DNA from 3 places in the Microbispora sitophila genome. Region 1 is predicted to be linked to each of the others. Evidence: riboswitches for the same ligand, from Rfam matches in the RefSeq annotation. Region 1 holds a riboswitch; each other region holds the start of a gene.
The links. A riboswitch is a leader RNA that binds a small molecule or an ion and turns the genes downstream of it on or off. The one in region 1 is predicted to bind S-adenosylmethionine.
Positions count from the first base shown of each region.

Region 1 (6,491 bases):
GGTCTCGCGGTCCCCGGAGTTCCGCGCCACGGCCACCGCACGCTCCGCGTGGCGCAGCGCCGCCTCGTGGTGCCCGCGGTGGAACTCCAGCTCCGCGAGGCGGCCGAGCAGCTCCGCGTGCGGTACGGCCCAGTCGGAGTCCGCGGCGGCCAACAGTTTGTACTGACGCGCGGTCACCGTCAGGATGGAGGACGCCTCGCTGAGCAGGCCCTCGCCGACGAGGATCTCCGCCAGCCGGTAAAGCTCCGGCGCCAGTCCCTCGCGGAAGTCCTCGCCGCCCGGCACTGCGGCGAGGTAGGCGTCCTTCGCCTCCATGAGGCGGCCGTGCTCCAGCAGTCGCCTGCCGTACGTCCAGAGCATGAGTGCGCGCAGGGCGGGCTCGGGGTCGGGCCTCTCGACGATCCCGACGGCCTCCGCCGCGGTCCCCAGCGCCTCGTCATCCCGGTCCAGTGCGGACAACGGGTCCGAGACCAGATGCAGGATGAGTGCGAGCTGAATGTCGTTCACCGGATGACCGGCGATCTCCCGCAGGACGGCCGCCGCCTCCAGCCCGTTCTCCACCGCCTCTTCCGGCCGGTCGAGGCGGAGCAGCGCGCTCGCCCGGTAGCGCAGCATCATCGCGAGCTGGAAGCGGCATTCGCCGCCGTCGGCCAGGACCGCCCGCGCCCATGAGACTCCCAGTTCGGCGATCTCCAGCAGGTCCGGATGCCCTGCCTGGTCCAGGAGAACCGAGTGCGTATGGCAGGTCAGCGCGACGTCCAGCGCATAGCTCGCGTCCTCCGCGGCGCAGCGCTGGTAGTGCCGCAGCGCCTCACGGTGGGCGGTCACCGCCTCCTCCACCCGCCCCAGTTCGACAAGCGACGTGCCTCGGTCCCGCACAGCGTGGGCGTACATGCCGCGGTGGCGTACGCCGAGCACCAGGTGGGGCCGGAGTACGTCTGCGCACTCCCCGAGAACGTCCACGGCCTCCGCGTGGCGTCCCCGCTCGGCGAGGAGCGAGGAGAGCATGCCGAGCGCGTTGGCGAAGTCCAGGAGGTTCCGCTCGCGGACCGGCCGGAGCAGGTCGGCGACGATCCGGCGGGTGAGGATCAGGTCGTCGACACGGCCCAGGCGTTCGAAGTCCTGGCCGATCCGGATCACCTCGTCGGTCACCGCGTACAGGAGTTCCTCGGCGTCATGGCTGTCGGGGATCGGCTCGACGCCGGGGGCGCGGGCCGCGAGCGTCTCGATCGACCGGAGCACGCCGGCGTCGATCAGGTGAGGATTGAGTTCGCCGATCCGGGCACAGGCCTCGAGGAGTTCCATAAACGGGTCTTTCGGTAGAGCGGGACATCTTTGTGTGAAACGGGAGTGATCACACCATAAGTGGCTGCTGTGAATCAGGTCCACACTGCCTTTGTCACGGTCCAGTGACGGCTGCTCGACGTGCCAGGCCGTGGCGGTGGGGGACGGTGGGCCGGATGTGTACGGTGCCGGCGCGGGCGCCGGCCGGTCCGTCTGCCCGGGCGCCATGGCAGGTGTCGCAGCCGAGAGCCGTGTACGGTCATCACGCAGAGCCGCTGCGGCAGCCGGGTGACGACGACCAGGTCACTTCAGGGGATGCGGGACATCCTCGGCCTCGGAAGTGCCGACCAGGGGCCCCACCTGCAGGATGTGGCCGTCCAGGGTGAGGCGCAATACGGCGCCGGTCCAGGCGGCGGCGAGGTCGGGCTGTTCGGCTGGGCGTTCGGCGAACAGGTCGGCCCGGTCGCGCTCGGCGGCGCCGGGCCGGTGCACGTGCCACCGGACCTTGCAGTGCGGACACTGGGCGTAGTACGCGCCGGGGAACGCCTCGATGACGGGCTCGCGCGGCCCCAGGTCCATCGCGTTGTAGAGGACGCCACAGCCGGGGCAGTGGGTGTGGAGCAGGGCGTAGAGATCGTTCGGGATGGGCATGACGCACCTCCGGGGCCTGGGACCCCGATAGCCCCAACCGGCCCCGGTGATCCGCCGTTCTCCGCGCGCCTCGCGCGGAGCGGGTCGTCACCCGGGGCACCCGCAGCGGGCGGGATGCCGTCCAGCGAGCCGGGGCTTGGCGCTGGAACTCATGACCCAGGGCGGGACATTAACGACGTAGGCCGACGATGGCCAACATCTGGACACGAACCGGGTGGCCGTGCCAGCATCTGGGCCGGGTCACGAGGCCGATCGCGCCCCTGGACGTTCGTCGGCTGGCAACCTCGCCTCACCGCGCAAGGTGCCGTCCGGGGAAGACCTGGCCGCTGCCGGCCCAGCAGGGGCAAGCGCGGATCTCCCTGCCCTCGGGTAAGGGGGTCCCGGAACCACAAGGACCCTCATGGCCTTATCCCTGAATTCCAACGGCACTGCGACCGTCCGCTCCCGCCGACCTCGACGCCTGGAGCCTCGTGTCCTGCCGGGACACCTGTACGACGTGACTTCGGCTGGATCACATCGATCCGGAGGAACTGATGGCTGACCTGGAGAGGCCTGAGCGGCGGAGCGCAGCGGACGTGCTCGCGGCCCTCGGCGACACGCTCACCCTCGTCACCGGCGTGCTCAAAGTGGATCACCTATGCGTCGTCCCTCTGACATACGCCGAGCGGGAGGCCGCCGGGCAGAAGGCGCTCAAGGAGGCCAGAACTTATGGCGAGGCCCGTGCGGCCGGCTGGTGGCAGGTCGATGACGTCGATCGTTTCCCGCACCTGCTCGACTACTACATCGAGCTCTACGAGGCCGCGAACCCCGATGCTGATCTCGACGAGATGAGTGAGGGGGAAATCGCCGCCCTGGTCTTGCCCGATGACGATGAGCCGTTCAGCCTGAACGGACATCCGGCCTTCGACATGAGCGTCTCCGAGAACGCCGAACCGAACGAACCCGACCCCGACGTGGACACCGACCATTGGATGCCCCGCGAGATCGCCGAGCGCTTCGGAGAGGTGGAGGGAGGCTGGGAGGCGATGCCCACCCACGAGTGGGAGAAGGCCGAGTTCGTCTACCCGGCGCAGCGGCGCGACGAGATCGAAGCCGCGCTTCAGGCCCTCGGCTTCACCGTCCGTCGCGACGACGACCTCCTTTGGGCCTATCTCGGGTGCTGAAAGGCCGCTTGTAGGGTGCCGGTCATGACCGGTGAGACCGACCTGCGAACACTGCTGACCACGATGCGCCCGCGGCTCAACCCTGGCCGCTACGTGTTCACCACGGTCGACGGTGACGTCCCGCCGGGCGTAAGGCCCGTCGTCACGGTCGCCGAGGAGGAGGGCCTCACGCTGGTCCTGCCGCAGGGGGAAGCCGACGCGGCGGGGCTGACGTACGACTACGTGGCGGGCTGGATCACGCTGCGCGTCCGCTCGGCGCTCGAAGCCGTAGGCCTCACGGCCGCCGTGGCGCGGGAACTCGCCGTCGCGGGCCTGAGCTGCAATGTCGTCGCCGGATTCCACCACGACCACCTCTTCGTGCCGTACGAGCGTGCCGACGAGGCGGTGGAGGTGATGGAGAACCTCGCTCGCCGACCCGCCTGACGGCTCACCGGCGGGAGCGCCGTCCTCCTTGTGGCAGACGGTCGCAGTGCGGGCATTCGTAGCGGAGGTCCGGCCTGCCCCGATGGTCCTGCTCGTAGCGGACCAGCATGCGTCGACAGCGTCCGCAGTCGTCGCCGAGCTGGCCGCTGCCGGGAACGCTGCCCGCGCCGCCGGGCCGGCGCCGCTGCGCCCGCCGTACGGCGTCGGCGAACGCGCGGTGCTCGGTCCGCAGGACGACACCGGGGTCAGGGCCGAGCAGCGACCCGCTGGCGGACCAGACGATGTCGCCGACCACGGCGCACGACTCCAGGATCGGCACGCAGGGGCGGATGTTGACGCCCTCTCGCCGTGCCCGCAGCGCTTCGGCGGGCAGGTGGCCGTCGGCCTCCGGCTCGATCCAGACCGTCACCGCCTCCGACTCGGAGTCGTCTGGGTCTACCGACCGCAGCGCGGGCAGCAGGTCGGCCAGGCCCAGCAGGGGAGTCTCGGGAAGCCACATGTCGACCGTCGCTGCCCGCGCGATGTCCTCGCGCAGCCGCTCCGCGATCCCGCTCTCGATGTGCTCGGTGACGCCACCCTCTGAGGCGACCGGGTCTTCCCAAGGCAGGCGTTTCGCCTGGGCGAGCAGGTGGGCGAAGAACATCCACACCGGGTCGCGAGCGGCCCTGGGTCGAAAGAGACTGTCGATAGCGCCGATGACCACCAGATGATCGCGTGCCCGGCTGGCGGCCACATTGAGCAGGCGCGCTCCCTCGCTGCCGGTGTCGCCTTCGGTGAACCAGGGATGTAACGGTGACACGCCGCACCCGGTGTCCACCGTGTCGTACACGATGATGTCCCGTTCACCGCCCTGGAACCGGTGCACGGTCGAGGCCGCCCACTCCTCCAGATGCACCTCGGGCAGGAGTGCCTCCAGCAGCCGTGCCTGAGGTGCGAACGGGCTGATCATGGCGAGATCCTGCGTCTGACTGGTCGCGCCGCCGACCAGGGCGGCCGCCAGCTGGGCGTGCATCAGGTTGTACCGCGAGAAGATGCCCTGCCTGCGCGCGGTGCGGGCTCTCATCGTCGAGGTGTCGATGACCACGAGCTGGGTGCTCGCCCACGGTGCCCGGCTTCTGACCGCCCTGTTCGCCACGCTTTTCGCTGTGCTGAGCGGGCTCTCCGGGTAGAAGGCTCCGCTGACGACGTAGCCGATGCGCTGCCGCATGCGGTACTGCTCGGTGAGGGCGGCCAGGCGGACGGGCGGGCGCCCCTCGGTCACCGCGCTCGCGACGCCCGCCTTCTCGAACGGGCTGCGCTTGAGCCACTCATGGACGGCGGGGGTCTCCGCCACGGCGACCGGCGGAAGCTGGCGGAAGTCCCCGGCTATGACGGTGTGCCCGCACCCGGCGCCGGCGACTAGCATCGCCAGGGCGGCACTGGTCATGCTCGCCTCGTCGAGGACGACCACGTCGAAGGTGATCTCCTTGAGTGTTTCGAGGACGACCTGGTGGGCGGTGGCGGCCACGACCGTGGCCTCCCGGCAGATCTGCCGCCGGACCGCGCGCAGTTGCCTGTCCAGCTCGTGCATGACGGCCTGCAGTTCGGCGATCTCGGTCTCGGTGCGGAGCCGCGTGGTCTCCTCCGCTGTCGTCAGCTGCCCATTGCGTCGTTTCAGCGCGTCCAGCGTCTTGCGAAGTTCCCGCAGTCGCCCGCCCACCTCCACACGGTGCCTCGCGAGCGGGGCACCGCGATCGGCCGCGATCTCGTCGACGAGGATGTGGCCGTCCGGCCGATCGGCCAGCGACGGGTCGGCGGGCTGGCCGACCCGCACCAGGTCGCCTTGCGCGAGATCCGGCATGCGCCTCAACAGCGACGTGATGGCGACATCGAGCGCCGCGTTCGTCGGTGCGGCGAGCAGCACGCGGTTCCCGCGTTCACACATCTTCGCGACCAGGGCGGAGACAGTCGTCGTTTTACCGGTTCCCGGCGGCCCCCACAACCAGGTGACAGCCGGCGCCAGTGCGAGCGCGACGGCGTTTCGCTGTCCGGCATTCAGCCCTTTCAGCTCGCGTGCGGGGAGCTTCACACGGGCGGCGGACACGGGGGGCCGTTCCGGGGTCACGACCGCCATGGCGGCGACGGCATCGAAACCCGGCCCGCCGTGGGCCAGTTCGTCAAGCCGTTCGGTCTGGGCGGCCAGCAGCCAGGACAAGTCCAGGCGCAACGTCGCCTCCCGTGCGGCGAGGGCGTCCGGAGGCATCGAGAGGGTGACGACATTGCTGAACACCGAGACCACCTCGACCTGGAACGACACGTCCTTGACGATCAAAGTGGCCTGTGTTCCCTCAGCCACGCCCAGCTCGCCTTGGGCCTCGAATCGCATCAGCTTCCGGCGGCTCGTCGCCTTCCCCGCCTCGGCCCCTGCGGTCAGCGGCACGTCGGTCTGAGTCCGGCGGCTTGTCACCGCCTTGAGCTCGTCACGGAGCGCGCGGGCCGCGCCCGCCGCGACCTCCGGCCAGCCCGCAGGTACGGGTCCTACCGGAGGCGTCGCTTCGACGGTGGCGAGCCCGAGCGGCGCCGCGATTCGCCGGACCTCCGCAGCTGCGCGTTCCTCCACGGGCGTCTGCGCGCTGCTCGGCTTCCTCCCCTCCGACACGTGCCGGTGCGGCACGTGTCTGTGCGGCTCGTCATCGACAGCGCCGTCAGCGGTGGGCGGAGCCCAGCCCCGGGGCACCCACATGTCCTCCCGCAAATCCGCCAGCCCGTGCGTGGCGCACGTCTCCCAGAGATGTCCCGGTTCGACCCAGCGCAGCCCGGCCTGGTGCACCGCCTCCAGCAGCGCGTCCTGTGGAACCGGCCCGGCCGACAGCGCCCTCTGAACGAGCGGGACGAGCCGCGACTTGTGACGCCCTGCCATCGGGCTCCCATCAATCGGAGGATCGGCCATCGCCGATCGGGGCGGACTGGATCTGGGCCGAGGGCCGTACG
Region 1 is NZ_JADBGC010000011.1:338,619-345,109, reverse strand. It holds gene IL992_RS22350 (tetratricopeptide repeat protein) at 1-1,305, opposite strand, end outside; gene IL992_RS22345 (hypothetical protein) at 1,588-1,935, opposite strand; SAM riboswitch class IV at 1,984-2,092, opposite strand; SAM riboswitch class IV at 2,174-2,291, shown strand; gene IL992_RS22340 (hypothetical protein) at 2,511-3,098, shown strand; gene IL992_RS22335 (ACT domain-containing protein) at 3,123-3,521, shown strand; gene IL992_RS22330 (DEAD/DEAH box helicase) at 3,526-6,420, opposite strand.

Region 2 (6,491 bases), on a different contig from region 1:
GTCGTTCGTGGCCTGCGTGATCCTGATCTGCGCGGCGCTGTTCCTCGAGCACTGCTGCCGGGTGCCCGGCAAGCCTTCCGGGGAGACCTGACCGCAACGTGTCGATCTACTTGTCGATGTCGCCGACCACGAAGAACATCGAGCCGAGAATCGCGATCATGTCGGCGACCAGGTTGCCCGGCAGCATCTCGCGCAGCACCTGGATGTTGTTGTAGGAGGCGCTGCGCAGCTTGAGCCGCCACGGCGTCTTCTCGCCCCGCGACACGAGGTAGTAGCCGTTCAGGCCGAGCGGGTTCTCCGTCCAGGCGTACGTGTGGCCCTCGGGCGCCTTCAGCACCTTCGGCAGTCGCTGGTTGATCGGTCCCGGGGGCAGGTGCCGCAGGCGCTCGACGCAGGCGTCGGCCAGGTCGAGGGAGACCTTGACCTGTTCGAGCAGCACCTGGAACCGGGCCTGGCAGTCCCCGGCCGACCGGGTCACGACCTTCACCGGCAGCTCGCCGTACGCGAGGTAGGGCTCGTCGCGCCGCAGGTCGAAGTCGACGCCCGAGGCCCGCGCGATGGGGCCGCTCACGCCGTACTGCATGATCGTCTCGCGGTCGAGCACGCCGACGCCGCGGGTGCGGGCCAGGAAGATCTCGTTGCCGGCGATCAGTTCCTCGATGTCGGGCAGCCGCCGCCGCACGGCCGCGACGGCGGCGGTGACGCGGTCGAGCCAGCCCAGGGGCAGCTCCTCCTTCAGCCCGCCCACCCGGTTGAACATGTAGTGCATGCGGCCGCCGGAGATCTCCTCCATGACGTGCTGCAGGGTCTCCCGCTCGCGGAAGGCGTAGAAGACCGGCGTGATCGCGCCGAGTTCCAGGGGATAGCTGCCGAGGAACATCAGGTGGCTGAGCACGCGGTTGAGCTCGGCCAGCAGCGTCCTGGCCCACACCGCCCTGGGCGGGGGCTGCATGCCCAGCATGCGCTCGACCGCGAGCACGACGCCCAGCTCGTTGGCGAACGCGGACAGCCAGTCGTGCCGGTTGGCGAGCACGATGATCTGCCGGTAGTCGCGCACCTCGAACAGCTTCTCCGCGCCGCGGTGCATGTAGCCGACGATCGGCTCGGCGGCCGTGATGCGCTCGCCGTCGAGGACGAGCCGCAGCCGCAGGACGCCGTGGGTGGACGGATGCTGCGGGCCGATGTTGAGGATCATGTCCTCGGTGGCCAGCTCCCTCGCCTGCACGGCGTCGGCACCCGCGCCGATCCCCACGATGCGTTCCCGGCGCGCGCCCTCCTGCTCGGTCGTCATGCCGTCCATGCTTTCACGCTCATACCGCACGAGCGAAAGCCTCCCGCGAGCTCGACCTGGCTCTCCGCCGTCAGGCGGTGGCGATATCGCGTAGGGCCTCGATGAGGCGGTCGACGTGCTCGGTGGTCGTGCCGATGCCGATCGAGGCGCGTACGGCGCTGAACGTGCCGTCCGCGCAGCCGCCGTCCTCACCGCCCCCGAGGAGGTGGCGGACGAACGGGTGGGCGCAGAATTTGCCGTCCCTGACGCCGATGCCCCACTCGGCCGACAGCGCCTCGGCGACCTCGCGTGCCGTACGGCCCGCGACGGTGAACGACACGATGCCGACGCGCGGGTGGTCCTGGCCCCACAGCGACAGCTCGCGTACGCCGGGGATCGTGGCGAGCCCGGCACGCAGGCGGGCGAGCAGCCGCTCCTCCTCCCGCACCAGCGCGGTCCAGCCGGTCGCGGTCAGCGCGTCGCAGGCGGCGGCGAGCGCGATCGCGCCGAGCACGTTGGGGGTGCCCGCCTCGTGCCGCGTCTCGGGGTCGTCGCTCCACTCGGTGGTCTCGCCCACCGCCTGTACGGCTCCGCCGCCGCGCAGGTACGGATCGGCGTCGGCGAGCCAGTCGGGTCGGCCCACGAGCACCCCGGCGCCGAACGGGGCGTAGAGCTTGTGCCCGGAGAAGGCCACGTAGTCGAGGTCGAGCGCGGCGAGGTTGAGCTCGCGGTGGGGGACGAGCTGAGCGGCGTCCACGGCGATCCGCGCGCCGTGCCGGTGGGCGATGTGGGCCAGCCCGGCGATCGGCCACAGCTCGCCCGTCACGTTGGAGGCGGCGGTCACGACGAGCAGGGCCGGGCCCTCGATCGCGTCGAGCGCCTCGTCGGCCGCCCGGATCGCCTCGCCCGGGAAGGCGGGCGGCGCGAGCCGTACGGCGTTCGGCCAGGGCAGCAGCGAGGCGTGGTGCTCGGTCTCGAACACGACGACGGTGGTTCCCTCGGGGAGGCTGCGGGCCAGCAGGTTCATGGCGTCGGTCGTGTTGCGCACGAAGACCAGCGCGTCGCCGGGGCGGGCGCCGACGAAGGCCCGAACGGTGTGCCTGGCCTGCTCATACCTGGCCGTCGTGAGCTGCGAGGCGTAGCCCGCGCCCCGGTGCACGCTGGAGTAGGCCGGCAGCGCCGCCGCGACGGCGGCGTTCACCGGCTCGAGACAGGGCGCGCTCGCCGCGTAGTCGAGGTTCGCGTACGGCACGAGCCTGCCGCCCTTGACGGGCACCTCCAGGTCGGAGCCCACGACAGCCGGTAGGCGCACGGGCTCGGAGATGCGGTTGACGGCCTGCTGGACGAAGGTGAGTGCGGACAACGCCACGCCTCCTCGGGGTCGGGGACCCCGGCCATGGCGTCGGAAGGCAGGGCCCGCGCTTGTCCGGCACACCTCGCGCCGGACCCGGTCCTCACCCGGGGCACCCCGCCGCGAGCGCGAGGGTTGCCGGCCAGCAAGCCGGGGCTTGACGCTGGCACTCATGACCTGGACGGCACTATAACCCGGTTCGGCCCCCCGGCCGCAAGTGCCGTGGACTCAAGTGCCTTCAGTCGTCGTCGACCGTGACACCCAGGATGTGGGCGAACATCGGCGCGAGCTCCATCAACTGGACGCCGCTGATGGTCGCGCCGCGCAGCGCGTCGTAGCCGTCGGAGATGCCCAGGGACACGGCGCCACGCAGGTCGACCCGGGACATGCACGCCTTGTCGAAACGCACCCGTTCGAGCGTGGAGCCGGGGAAGGCGACGCCGGTCAGCGTGGCGCCCGCGAAGTCCACGTCGCGCAGCGTGCACTCGACGAACGAGACCTCCCGCAGGTCGGCCGCGCGGAGGTTGACCGAGTCGAGCTTGCACCGGTGGAAGGTCACATGGTTCATCTCGGCGCCGGGCAGCGCCGTGCCGGCCGGGGCGCTCATGATGATCTCCGCGTCCGCCCAGGTGGACTCGGTGAGGTCGCCGCCCACCCAGCGCACGCCGTTCAGCCACACGTCCGAGAACCGGGCGCGCCGATACCGGCCGCCGACGAACGTCACCGAGGTGAACGCCGACTCGATGAACCGGGCGTTGGAGGCGTCGGCGTCCTCGAACTCCTGCCCGTCGAACAGGACCGTGTCGTAGTCGCCGCCCTGAGCGAGCCGGCCGTCGAACGGTTCGAGGTGATCGGCGTAGGGCAACTCGCCGAGCTCGCGGGGTTCTCTGCGGTGCTGTTCGCGGCGCTTCGGCATCGCCCCAACCTACGCCATGACGGACCCGCACGCCCGTACTCCCGGGCGAGGTCTTTCATCCGTATTGTTGTCCATTGTGAAGTTTGATCCCTGGAATGCCGAGTTCATCGCGTACCCCTACGACGCCTACCGCGACCTGCGCGACAACGAGCCGGTCAGCTTCTTCGAGCCGACGGGACAGTGGCTGATCGCCCGCCACGCGGACGTGAACGCGCTGCTGCGCGACCGGCGCCTCGGCCGGTCCTACCTGCACGTGGCGACGCACGAGGCGTTCGGCCGCGAGCCCGAGCCGGAGTTCCAGGAACCGTTCTGGCGGGTGATCCGGGCCGGGATGCTCGACGTCGAGCCGCCGGTCCACACGCGGCTGCGCCGCCTGGTGTCCAAGGCGTTCACGCCCCGCATGGTCGAGTCGCTGCGTCCCCGCGTACGGAAGATCGCGACCGAGCTGACCGAGGGACTGGTCGAGCGCGGCGGCGGCGACCTGCTGGCAGAGGTGGCCGAGCCGCTGCCGGTCACTGTGATCGCCGAGATGCTGGGCGTGCCCGAGGCCGACCGCCACCTGCTGCGCCCCTGGTCGGCCGACATCTGCGGGATGTACGAGCTGAACCCCTCGCTGGAGGTCCAGCACACCGCCGTACGCGCGGCGACGGAGTTCGCCGGCTACCTGCGCGAGCTGGCCAGGGCACGCAGGGAGCGGCCGGGCGACGACATGATCTCGGCGCTGGCCCAGGTGGTTGACGACGGGGACCGGCTGACCGAGGACGAGCTGATCGGCACCTGCGTGCTGTTGCTCAACGCCGGCCACGAGGCCACGGTCAACGCCACCGGCAGCGGGTGGTGGGCGCTGTTCCGCAACCCGGGTGAGCTGGAGCGGCTGCGCGCCGACCCCGGCCTGATGCCGACGGCGGTCGAGGAACTGCTGCGCTACGACACCCCGGCGCAGATGTTCGAGCGGTGGGTGCTGGAGGACATCGCGGTCGGCGGGGTGACGATCCCCCGGGGTGTGGAGATCGCCCTGCTGTTCGGCTCCGCCAACCGGGACCCGGAGGTCTTCGCCGACCCGGACCGTCTCGACCTCGGCCGGGCGGACAACCCGCACATCTCGTTCGGCGCCGGCATCCACTTCTGCCTCGGCGCGCCGCTCGCCCGGGTCGAGATGGCGGAGTCGTTCGGGGCCCTGCTGCGGCTGGCGCCCAAGCTTGAGCTCGCCGAGGAGCCTGCCTGGAAGCCCAGCTACATCATGCGCGGCCTGGAGTCGCTCAAGGTCACCGTCTGACCACCTGACTGAGCCAGCCGAAGCCGCCGAGACCGGCCGGGTCGATCAACTCGGCCTCCTGGGAGGCCCGGCCGAGCGCGCGTACGTATCCGGCGGGATCGGCGGACGCCAGCGCGAGCGGCGGGCGGGCGCCGGTGACCCCCAGGTCGCGCAGCGCCTCCCGCTGCGTGGTGAGCGTGGTCGCCCGCGCCCCCGCCCGCTCGCCTGCCGCCGCGCAGGCGTCCAGCGCGACGTGTGCGGTGATGTCGCACGACCCGTCCGGTGTGGGCGGCACCACCGAGCCGTCGCGATATCCGGCGACCGTGCCGAGCGGGGGCCGCCGCCCGGCCGGATGGGCGTAGTCCACGGCGACCGCCGTGCCGCGCGCCAGCCGCGTGATCAGCGAGGCCCACGCCTCGTCGCGGGGGTGGCCGATCTCGGCGCGTTCCCCCGGTGAGCGCAGCGGCCACCAGCGCTCCAGCCAGGCCAGGTCCTCGGGGCCGGGAGCGGGCCCGAGCCGTTCTTCGCCGGTCGAGGTGTCCACGAGCACCAGGCGAGGGCCGTCGGGCGTCATCTCGGCGATGTCGAGCGGCACGTTGTCCAGCCACTCGTTGGCGATCACCAGGCCGGTGATCCCGTACGGCGCCTCCGGCTCCCAGGCGACGCGGGGGTCGAGATCGCCGGGCCGGGGGGACAGGTCGACGGCGATGACTCGCAGCCGCTCCGCGAGGTCCGGTGGCGCGGCGGCCCGCACCCGGGCGGCCAGCAGGCCGTTGCCGCTGCCCATGTCCACGAGATCGACCGGATCGGGCCGGCCGAGGGCCGCGTCGACCCGCAGGAGCAGGCGCAGCACCGACTCGGCGAAGACCGGCGAGGCATGCACCGACGTGCGGAAATGGCGGTCGGGGCGCTCCCGCAGGTAGAAGCCCTCCGCGCCGTAGAGCGCCCGCCGCATGGCCTCCCGCCAGGTGACCTCCACGACGCTTCAGGTTACCGACACGCCGAGGGTGTGACGAAAAGTAGTCACTTTCGTACTTATGGCTCAACATAGGCCCGTGAGAAACGGGACAAAATCCGACCGTTGGGCCACGCCCGGGCCGGCGGGAGCGCCGCCGCTACGCTGAACCGAGGGGAGGCGTCATGGACACAAGTGACCGCCCGGCGCGGCTCGCCGTGGGAGTGCTCGGCGCGGGACGGGTCGGTTCCGTGCTCGGAGCCGCGCTCATGCTCGCGGGTCATCGGGTGGTGGCGGCCAGCGGCGTGTCCGACGCGTCGGCGCGGCGGGCCGCCGACCGCCTCGGCCTGAAGCTCAGCAGGCCCGACGAGGTGATCGCGCGGTCCGAGCTCGTGCTGCTGACCGTGCCGGACGACGTGCTGCCCGGCCTCGTCTCCGGCCTCGCCGCCACCGGGGCCGACCTGCGCGGCAAGCTGCTCGTGCATGCCAGCGGCGCGTACGGCCTGGGCGTGCTCGACCCCGCGGCCGAGGCGGGGGCGCTGCCGCTCGCGCTGCACCCCGTGATGACGTTCACCGGCAGGAGCGACGACCTGACCCGGCTCAACGGCTGCTCGTTCGGCGTCACGGCGCCCGACCTGCTGCGGCCGGTGGCCGAGGCGCTGGTGATCGAGATGGGCGGCGAGCCGGTGTGGATCGCCGACCAGGACCGGCCGCTCTACCACGCCGCCCTGGCCGGCGCCGCGA
Region 2 is NZ_JADBGC010000039.1:15,079-21,569, reverse strand. It holds gene IL992_RS42520 (DUF3180 domain-containing protein) at 1-91, shown strand, start outside; gene IL992_RS42515 (NADH-quinone oxidoreductase subunit D) at 107-1,291, opposite strand; gene IL992_RS42510 (aminotransferase class V-fold PLP-dependent enzyme) at 1,362-2,633, opposite strand; SAM riboswitch class IV at 2,684-2,799, opposite strand; gene IL992_RS42505 (pentapeptide repeat-containing protein) at 2,860-3,537, opposite strand; gene IL992_RS42500 (cytochrome P450) at 3,614-4,813, shown strand; gene IL992_RS42495 (SAM-dependent methyltransferase) at 4,803-5,771, opposite strand; gene IL992_RS42490 (Rossmann-like and DUF2520 domain-containing protein) at 5,933-6,491, shown strand, end outside.
Region 2: it holds a riboswitch for S-adenosylmethionine, as region 1 does, so the genes downstream of both, IL992_RS42510 (aminotransferase class V-fold PLP-dependent enzyme) here and IL992_RS22345 (hypothetical protein) in region 1, are expected to answer to the same signal.

Region 3 (6,491 bases), on a different contig from region 1:
TGACGGCGACCGCGTTGGCCTCGCTGATGACGGCCGCCCCCGCCGGGCCGTGGTGGTCGCTGAGCACCGCCATCATCACGTACAGCGCCGTCGAACCGCAGGCGCCGGCGAGCGTGAAACCGGCCAGCGTGAACGGGAGCGCGTGCCCGGACAAGACGAGGAGCACCCCGGCGTTCATCCCGGTCAGACCGGCCCAGGTGACGACGCGGCGCCCGAACCGCCTGGTCAGCGCGGGCAGGGCCAGCCCGCCGGCGATGCCGCCGAGTGCCATCCCGGTGCCGTGCAGCCCGGCGACGGCCTGGGACACGCCGAGCTCGGCGCGCAGGAGGGGCAGGGCGGCCGACAGGCCGTACAGGTAGGTGGCGAAGGTGGCGAGCTGGAGATAGATCAACCAGGTGGGGCCGTCCCTGGTGACCTTTATGTTGCGGTCCAAAACCAGGCAAGGGTAGCGCAGCGGATCACCCGGCACGAGAGCCGGTCGCCCGGCGCGCCACCGGTCCGGTTCAGCGCAGCGCGGCGAGCTGGTCCTCGAACCAGCGCTGGGGCGGCAGGGCGGTGGCGGCCTCCCGCAGCCGCAGGCCGCGCGCGAGCCGTTCCTGCTCCGGCAGCGTCAGCGCCTCGTGCAGCGCCGCCGCCGTGCCGGACACGTCGTAGGGGTTGACGAGCAGGGAGTCGGCCCCCAGCTCGGCCGCCGCGCCCGCCTCGCGGGACAGCACCAGCGCGCACCGGGGCGACAGGATCGGGCCCTCCTTGGCCACCAGGTTCATGCCGTCCCTGATCGGGTTGACGAGCAGGACGTCGGCCAGCCGGTAGGCGGCCAGCGAGCGCGGGTAGTCGTCGTTCACGTTGAGGATCAGCGGGTCCCAGTCCTCGGTCGCGTACTCGTCCTCGATCTCCTTGGCGCAGCGCTGCACGGCCGCCGTGTACTCGCGGTATTCCGGCAGGTCGTGCCGCGAGGGGTAGGCGAACGCGAGGTGGACGACCCGGCCGTGCCACTCCGGATGGGCGGCCAGGAACTCCTGGTAGGCCCGCAGGCCGCGCACGATATTCTTGGACAGCTCGGTGCGGTCGATGCGCACGATCAGCTTGCGGTCGCCCACGAGGTCCCTGATCACGGTCATGTGCGACTCGACGTCCGGCTCGGCCGCCCGGGCGAGCAGCGCCTCGCCGTTCACCCCCAGCGGGTGGACGCCGATCCTGGTGGTCCGCCCGTCGTACGTCACCGTGCGGGCGGCGTGGTCGGCCCTGGCCCCGAGCAGCGTCTCGCAGCAGTCCATGAAGGCGCGGGCCCAGCGCGCGGTGAGGAATCCGGCGTGGTCGGCGCCGAGGATGCCGGTCAGCACCTCGGCCACGACGTCCTCGGGCAGCAGCGCGAAGTATTCGGGCGGCGCCCAGGGCGTGTGCGAGAAGTGGGCGATGCGCAGGTCGGGCCGCTCGACCCGGAGCATCGCCGGGGTCAGCGTCAGGTGGTAGTCCTGCACCATGACGCGCGCCCGGTGGGCCGCCTCCTCGGCGAGGGCCAGCGCGAAGGCGCCGTTGTACGTGCGGTACGACTCCCACTCGCGATGGAACCGCGTGCCGAACTCGGGGGAGAAGGGCATGTTGTAAAGCAGGTGGTTGACGAACCAGAGGGTCGAGTTGGCCACGGCGTTGTAGGCCCGGTGGAAGACCGCGGGCGGGATGTCCAGCATGCGGATCGGCCCCGTCTCGAAGCCCCGGTCGAGCCGCCCGCCGGGCGCCTGACGCACCGCGCCCCGGTCGCCGTCCGACAGCGCCGCGCAGACCCACAGGACGTCGGTGTCCCTGACCACCTCGGACAGGCCGGAGACGAGCCCGCCCCCGCCCCTGCGCATGGTCAGGCCGCCGTCGTCCGACAGCGTGAAGGACACCGGGCCCCGGTTGGACGCGATAAGAACGGTGCTGCTCATCTTGGGGTTCCCTCGATCAGAGCGGGCGCGCATGCCGGAAGATTAATAAAAGCCGACCTCCGTCAATAGGATGTCAACCGATCGCGGGAGGGCTGAATACGGCATGGCACTGGACGACACGACCGAGGACCTGGCCCGATCGGCTGCCCAGGGGGACCATCGCGCGCTCGGTGAACTGCTGCGGCGCATCGAGCCCGACGTGCTGCGGCACTGCGAGCGCCTTCTACCGTATCGGCAGGACGCCGAGGAGGCCGCGCAGGACACGCTGCTCGCCGTGGCGCGCAACATCGCGAGGTTCGAGGGGCGGGCCAAGTTCAGCACCTGGCTGCACATCGTGACCGTGAACTGCGCCAGGACCACCTACCGCTCGCTCAAGCGGCGCTCGTCGGAGCAGGCGGAGGAACTGCCCGAGCAGCGGCCCGATCCGCGGCGGGTGAGCGTCATCGCCGGCTCGCGGCTCGACCTGCTCGACGCGATGGAGGCGCTGGAGGCCGAGCGGCCCGACCTCGCCCAGGCGCTCGTGCTGCGCGACATCTGCCAGCTCGACTACTCGGAGGTCGCCGACCAGCTGAAGATCCCCCTCGGGACGGTCAAGTCCCGTATCCACCAGGCGCGCAAGTACGTGCAGAGCGCCCTCGGTGAGGCGTACGGCTGATACGAAACGTCTCGCTATGTGAGACGTCGGAACGGACACCGGGGACGCCGGGGTACAGTGCTAGGGACCTTCCCCGGAAGGTCTTACAACTGAACATGCTCATCCAGAGGGGTGGAGGGACCGGCCCTGCGAAGCCCCGGCAACCTCCCCGGTGTCGAACTCGTGCCCACGAGGCCCGGCCGGGACAGGTGCCAATTCCGGCTCGCGGCCAAGGTGGTCGCGAGCGAAGATGAGGGAAAGGCCTCGCTTCATGGCGCACACCAGCACTGCCGCGAACACCGTCGAGTTCGGCCCCGCCACCGGTCTTTCGTGTCGCGAATGCGGCGCTCTTTATGACCTCGGTCCGATTTTCGCCTGTACGGAGTGTTTCGGCCCACTTGAGGTGGCGTACGACTTCGGCGAGGTTCGCCGGGAGGACATCGAGTCGGGCCCGGCGAACATCTGGCGATACCGCTCCCTGCTCCCCGTTCCCGCCGGAGTGGCGGCCAAGCCCAACCTCCAGCCCGGCTGGACCAAGCTCGTGAAGGCCGACAGGCTGGCGGCCGAGCTGGGCCTGCGGTCGCTTCACGTCAAGGACGACTCCGGCAACCCGACCCACTCCTTCAAGGACCGGGTCGTCGCGATCGCGCTGGAGGCCGCGCGCAACTTCGGCTTCCACACCCTGTCGTGCTCCTCGACCGGCAACCTCGCCGGCGCGGTGAGCGCGGCCGCCGCCCGGGCCGGGCTGGACTCCTGCGTGTTCATCCCCGCCGACCTGGAGCCGGCCAAGGTCACCATGGCCGCCGTGTACGGTGGCCGCCTGGTCGCCATCGACGGCAACTACGACGAGGTCAACCGCTTCTGCTCCGAGCTCATCGGTGACGAGCTGGGCGAGAAGTGGGGCTTCGTCAACGTCAACCTCCGGCCCTTCTACGCCGAGGGCTCCAAGACGCTGGCGTACGAGATCGCCGAGCAGCTCGGCTGGCGGCTGCCCGACCAGATCGTCATCCCGGTGGCCTCCGGCTCCCAGCTCACCAAGATCGACAAGGGTTTCCGTGAGCTGATCAAGCTGGGGCTGGTCGAGGAGCGGCCCTACCGGATCTTCGGGGCGCAGGCCGAGGGCTGCTCGCCGGTCTCCCGGGCCTTCAAGGCCGGGCAGGACGTCGTGCAGCCGGTGCGGCCCGACACCATCGCCAAGTCCCTGGCGATCGGCAACCCGGCGGACGGGCCGTACGTGCTCGACATCGCGCGGCGGACGGGCGGCGCGGTGGAGGACGTGAACGACCGGGAAGTGGTCGAGGCCATCCGCCTGCTGGCCAGGACCGAGGGCGTCTTCGCCGAGACCGCGGGCGGTGTCACGGTCGGCGTGCTGCGCAAGCTGGTGCGCGAGGGCCGCCTCGACCCCGACGCCGAGACCGTGGTGCTGAACACCGGCGACGGGCTGAAGACGCTCGACGCGGTGGCCGAGCACGCCCGTCCCGCCGCAGTCATCCGTCCCTCTCTCGACGCGTTCCGTACGGCATTTGCCAACTGAAAGCGTTTCAAAAGGCCCATCGGTAGTAACGAAAGCGAGCGAACAATGAGCGTTTCCGTGCGGATTCCGACGATTCTCCGGACGTACACCAACGGAGCCGCGGAGGTGAGCGGGGAGGGGGGAACGCTCCGGGAGGTCCTGCAGAAGCTGGACGCGGACTACCCCGGCATCGGCGGGCGCATCCTGGACGAGACGGGTAAGATCCGGCGTTTTGTCAACGTCTACGTCGGGGAAGAGGATGTCCGATTCGCCGACGGTCTGGACACCGCCACGCCGGACGGGGTGCAGATTTCGGTCATCCCCGCCGTCGCCGGAGGCTGAGCCGCCGCGCCGGGGCCGAGCACCTGACATGCACTTCTATCGATGAAGAAGTCATGCGATGCCATGGCAAATGGTGCAGCTCTCAACTATTCAACAGCAAAGTGAATATTCTTCGATCCCGCTTTGAGCGAACGCCAAGTAGTAGTTTGCGGATTGACTCTGTTGTCCTACGCCTTGACACGGGTATGGTCGAGGACGATCGACAAAACCGGGGGCTTCTTGGGTGTGGTCCCCAGCCCAGCAAGAGGAGTCGGAAGTGGCGCAGGGCACCGTCAAATGGTTTAACGCGGACAAGGGCTACGGCTTCATCGCGGTAGACGGTGGTAAGGACGTGTTCGTCCATTACTCGGCAATCCTGATGGACGGCTACAAGGCCCTCGAGCAGGGTCAGCGGGTTGAGTTCGACATCACGCAGGGTCAGAAGGGCCCGCAGGCGGAAGCCGTACGGGCCGTCTGATCCCGTCATCGACCTTGGAAGGCCCGGCACGCGGACACCGCGTGCCGGGCCTTCCGCTTCGCTCGTCGGGGCGCTCTTATCCGCGGGGTCGCGCCGGAGGCGCGCCGGGAGCACAGCCCTCGTCACGTGCTCGCTCGTTCCTCGGTCCAGACACCGGCGCGCCCCTCCGGCTCGCTCGGTGTCTCCCGCTTCGCACTGGTCTGGACATACCGTCCAAGCTGGTCAGCACGGCTTCCGCTTGCACTCTCATGGGTAGAGTGCTAAATACTTGTTTGGCACTCTGAGGTCGAGAGTGACAACAACCGGGATCGGGGCGATGGGGCCCGCGCAGGGATAGCGGGTCCGCGCCGTCGCGGGCGTCGGCTCGGTCCGTTGAAGACACCCTGCTACTGGGAGGTCTAGCCTAATGGCAGCCAAGATGATCGCGTTTGACGAGGACGCCCGGCGCGGTCTCGAGCGCGGTATGAACCAGCTCGCCGACGCCGTGAAGGTGACCCTCGGCCCCAAGGGCCGCAACGTCGTGCTGGAGAAGAAGTGGGGCGCCCCCACGATCACCAACGACGGTGTCTCCATCGCCAAGGAGATCGAGCTCGAGGACCCGTGGGAGAAGATCGGCGCCGAGCTCGTCAAGGAAGTCGCGAAGAAGACCGACGACGTCGCCGGTGACGGCACCACGACGGCTACCGTGCTCGCCCAGGCGCTGGTCCGCGAGGGTCTGCGCAACGTGGCCGCCGGTGCCAACCCGATGGCGCTGAAGAAGGGCATCGAGGCCGCCGTCGAGCGTGTCAGCGAGGAGCTGTCGAAGCTCGCCAAGGACGTGGAGACCAAGGAGCAGATCGCCTCCACCGCCTCCATCTCCGCCGCCGACACCGAGATCGGCGCTCTCATCGCCGAGGCGATGGACAAGGTGGGCAAGGAAGGCGTCATCACCGTCGAGGAGAGCAACACCTTCGGCCTGGAGCTGGAGCTCACCGAGGGCATGCGCTTCGACAAGGGCTACGTGTCCGGCTACTTCGTGACCGACCCCGAGCGCATGGAGGCGGTCTTCGAGGACCCGTACATCCTGATCGTCAACTCCAAGGTCTCGGCGAACAAGGACCTGCTCCCGCTGCTCGACAAGGTCGTGCAGTCCGGCAAGCCGCTGGTCATCATCGCCGAGGACGTCGAGGGCGAGGCCCTGGCCACCCTGGTCGTCAACAAGATCCGCGGCCTGTTCAAGTCCGTGGCCGTCAAGGCTCCGGGCTTCGGCGACCGCCGCAAGGCCATGCTGGGCGACATCGCCATCCTGACCGGTGGCCAGGTCATCTCCGAGGAGGTCGGTCTCAAGCTCGAGAACGCCACCCTCGACCTGCTCGGCCGTGCCCGCAAGGTCGTTGTCACCAAGGACGAGACCACGATCGTCGACGGCGCCGGTGACGCCGAGCAGATCGCCGGCCGGGTCAACGAGATCCGCGCCGAGATCGAGCGCACCGACTCCGACTACGACCGCGAGAAGCTCCAGGAGCGCCTCGCCAAGCTGGCCGGCGGCGTCGCCGTCATCAAGGCCGGCGCGGCCACCGAGGTCGAGCTCAAGGAGCGCAAGCACCGCATCGAGGACGCCGTCCGCAACGCGAAGGC
Region 3 is NZ_JADBGC010000019.1:158,493-164,983, reverse strand. It holds gene IL992_RS31305 (MFS transporter) at 1-433, opposite strand, end outside; gene IL992_RS31300 (alpha,alpha-trehalose-phosphate synthase (UDP-forming)) at 504-1,928, opposite strand; gene IL992_RS31295 (RNA polymerase sigma factor) at 2,032-2,583, shown strand; SAM riboswitch class I at 2,680-2,819, shown strand; gene thrC (threonine synthase) at 2,834-4,096, shown strand; gene IL992_RS31285 (MoaD/ThiS family protein) at 4,142-4,417, shown strand; gene IL992_RS31280 (cold-shock protein) at 4,674-4,874, shown strand; gene groL (chaperonin GroEL) at 5,281-6,491, shown strand, end outside.
Region 3: it holds a riboswitch for S-adenosylmethionine, as region 1 does, so the genes downstream of both, thrC (threonine synthase) here and IL992_RS22345 (hypothetical protein) in region 1, are expected to answer to the same signal.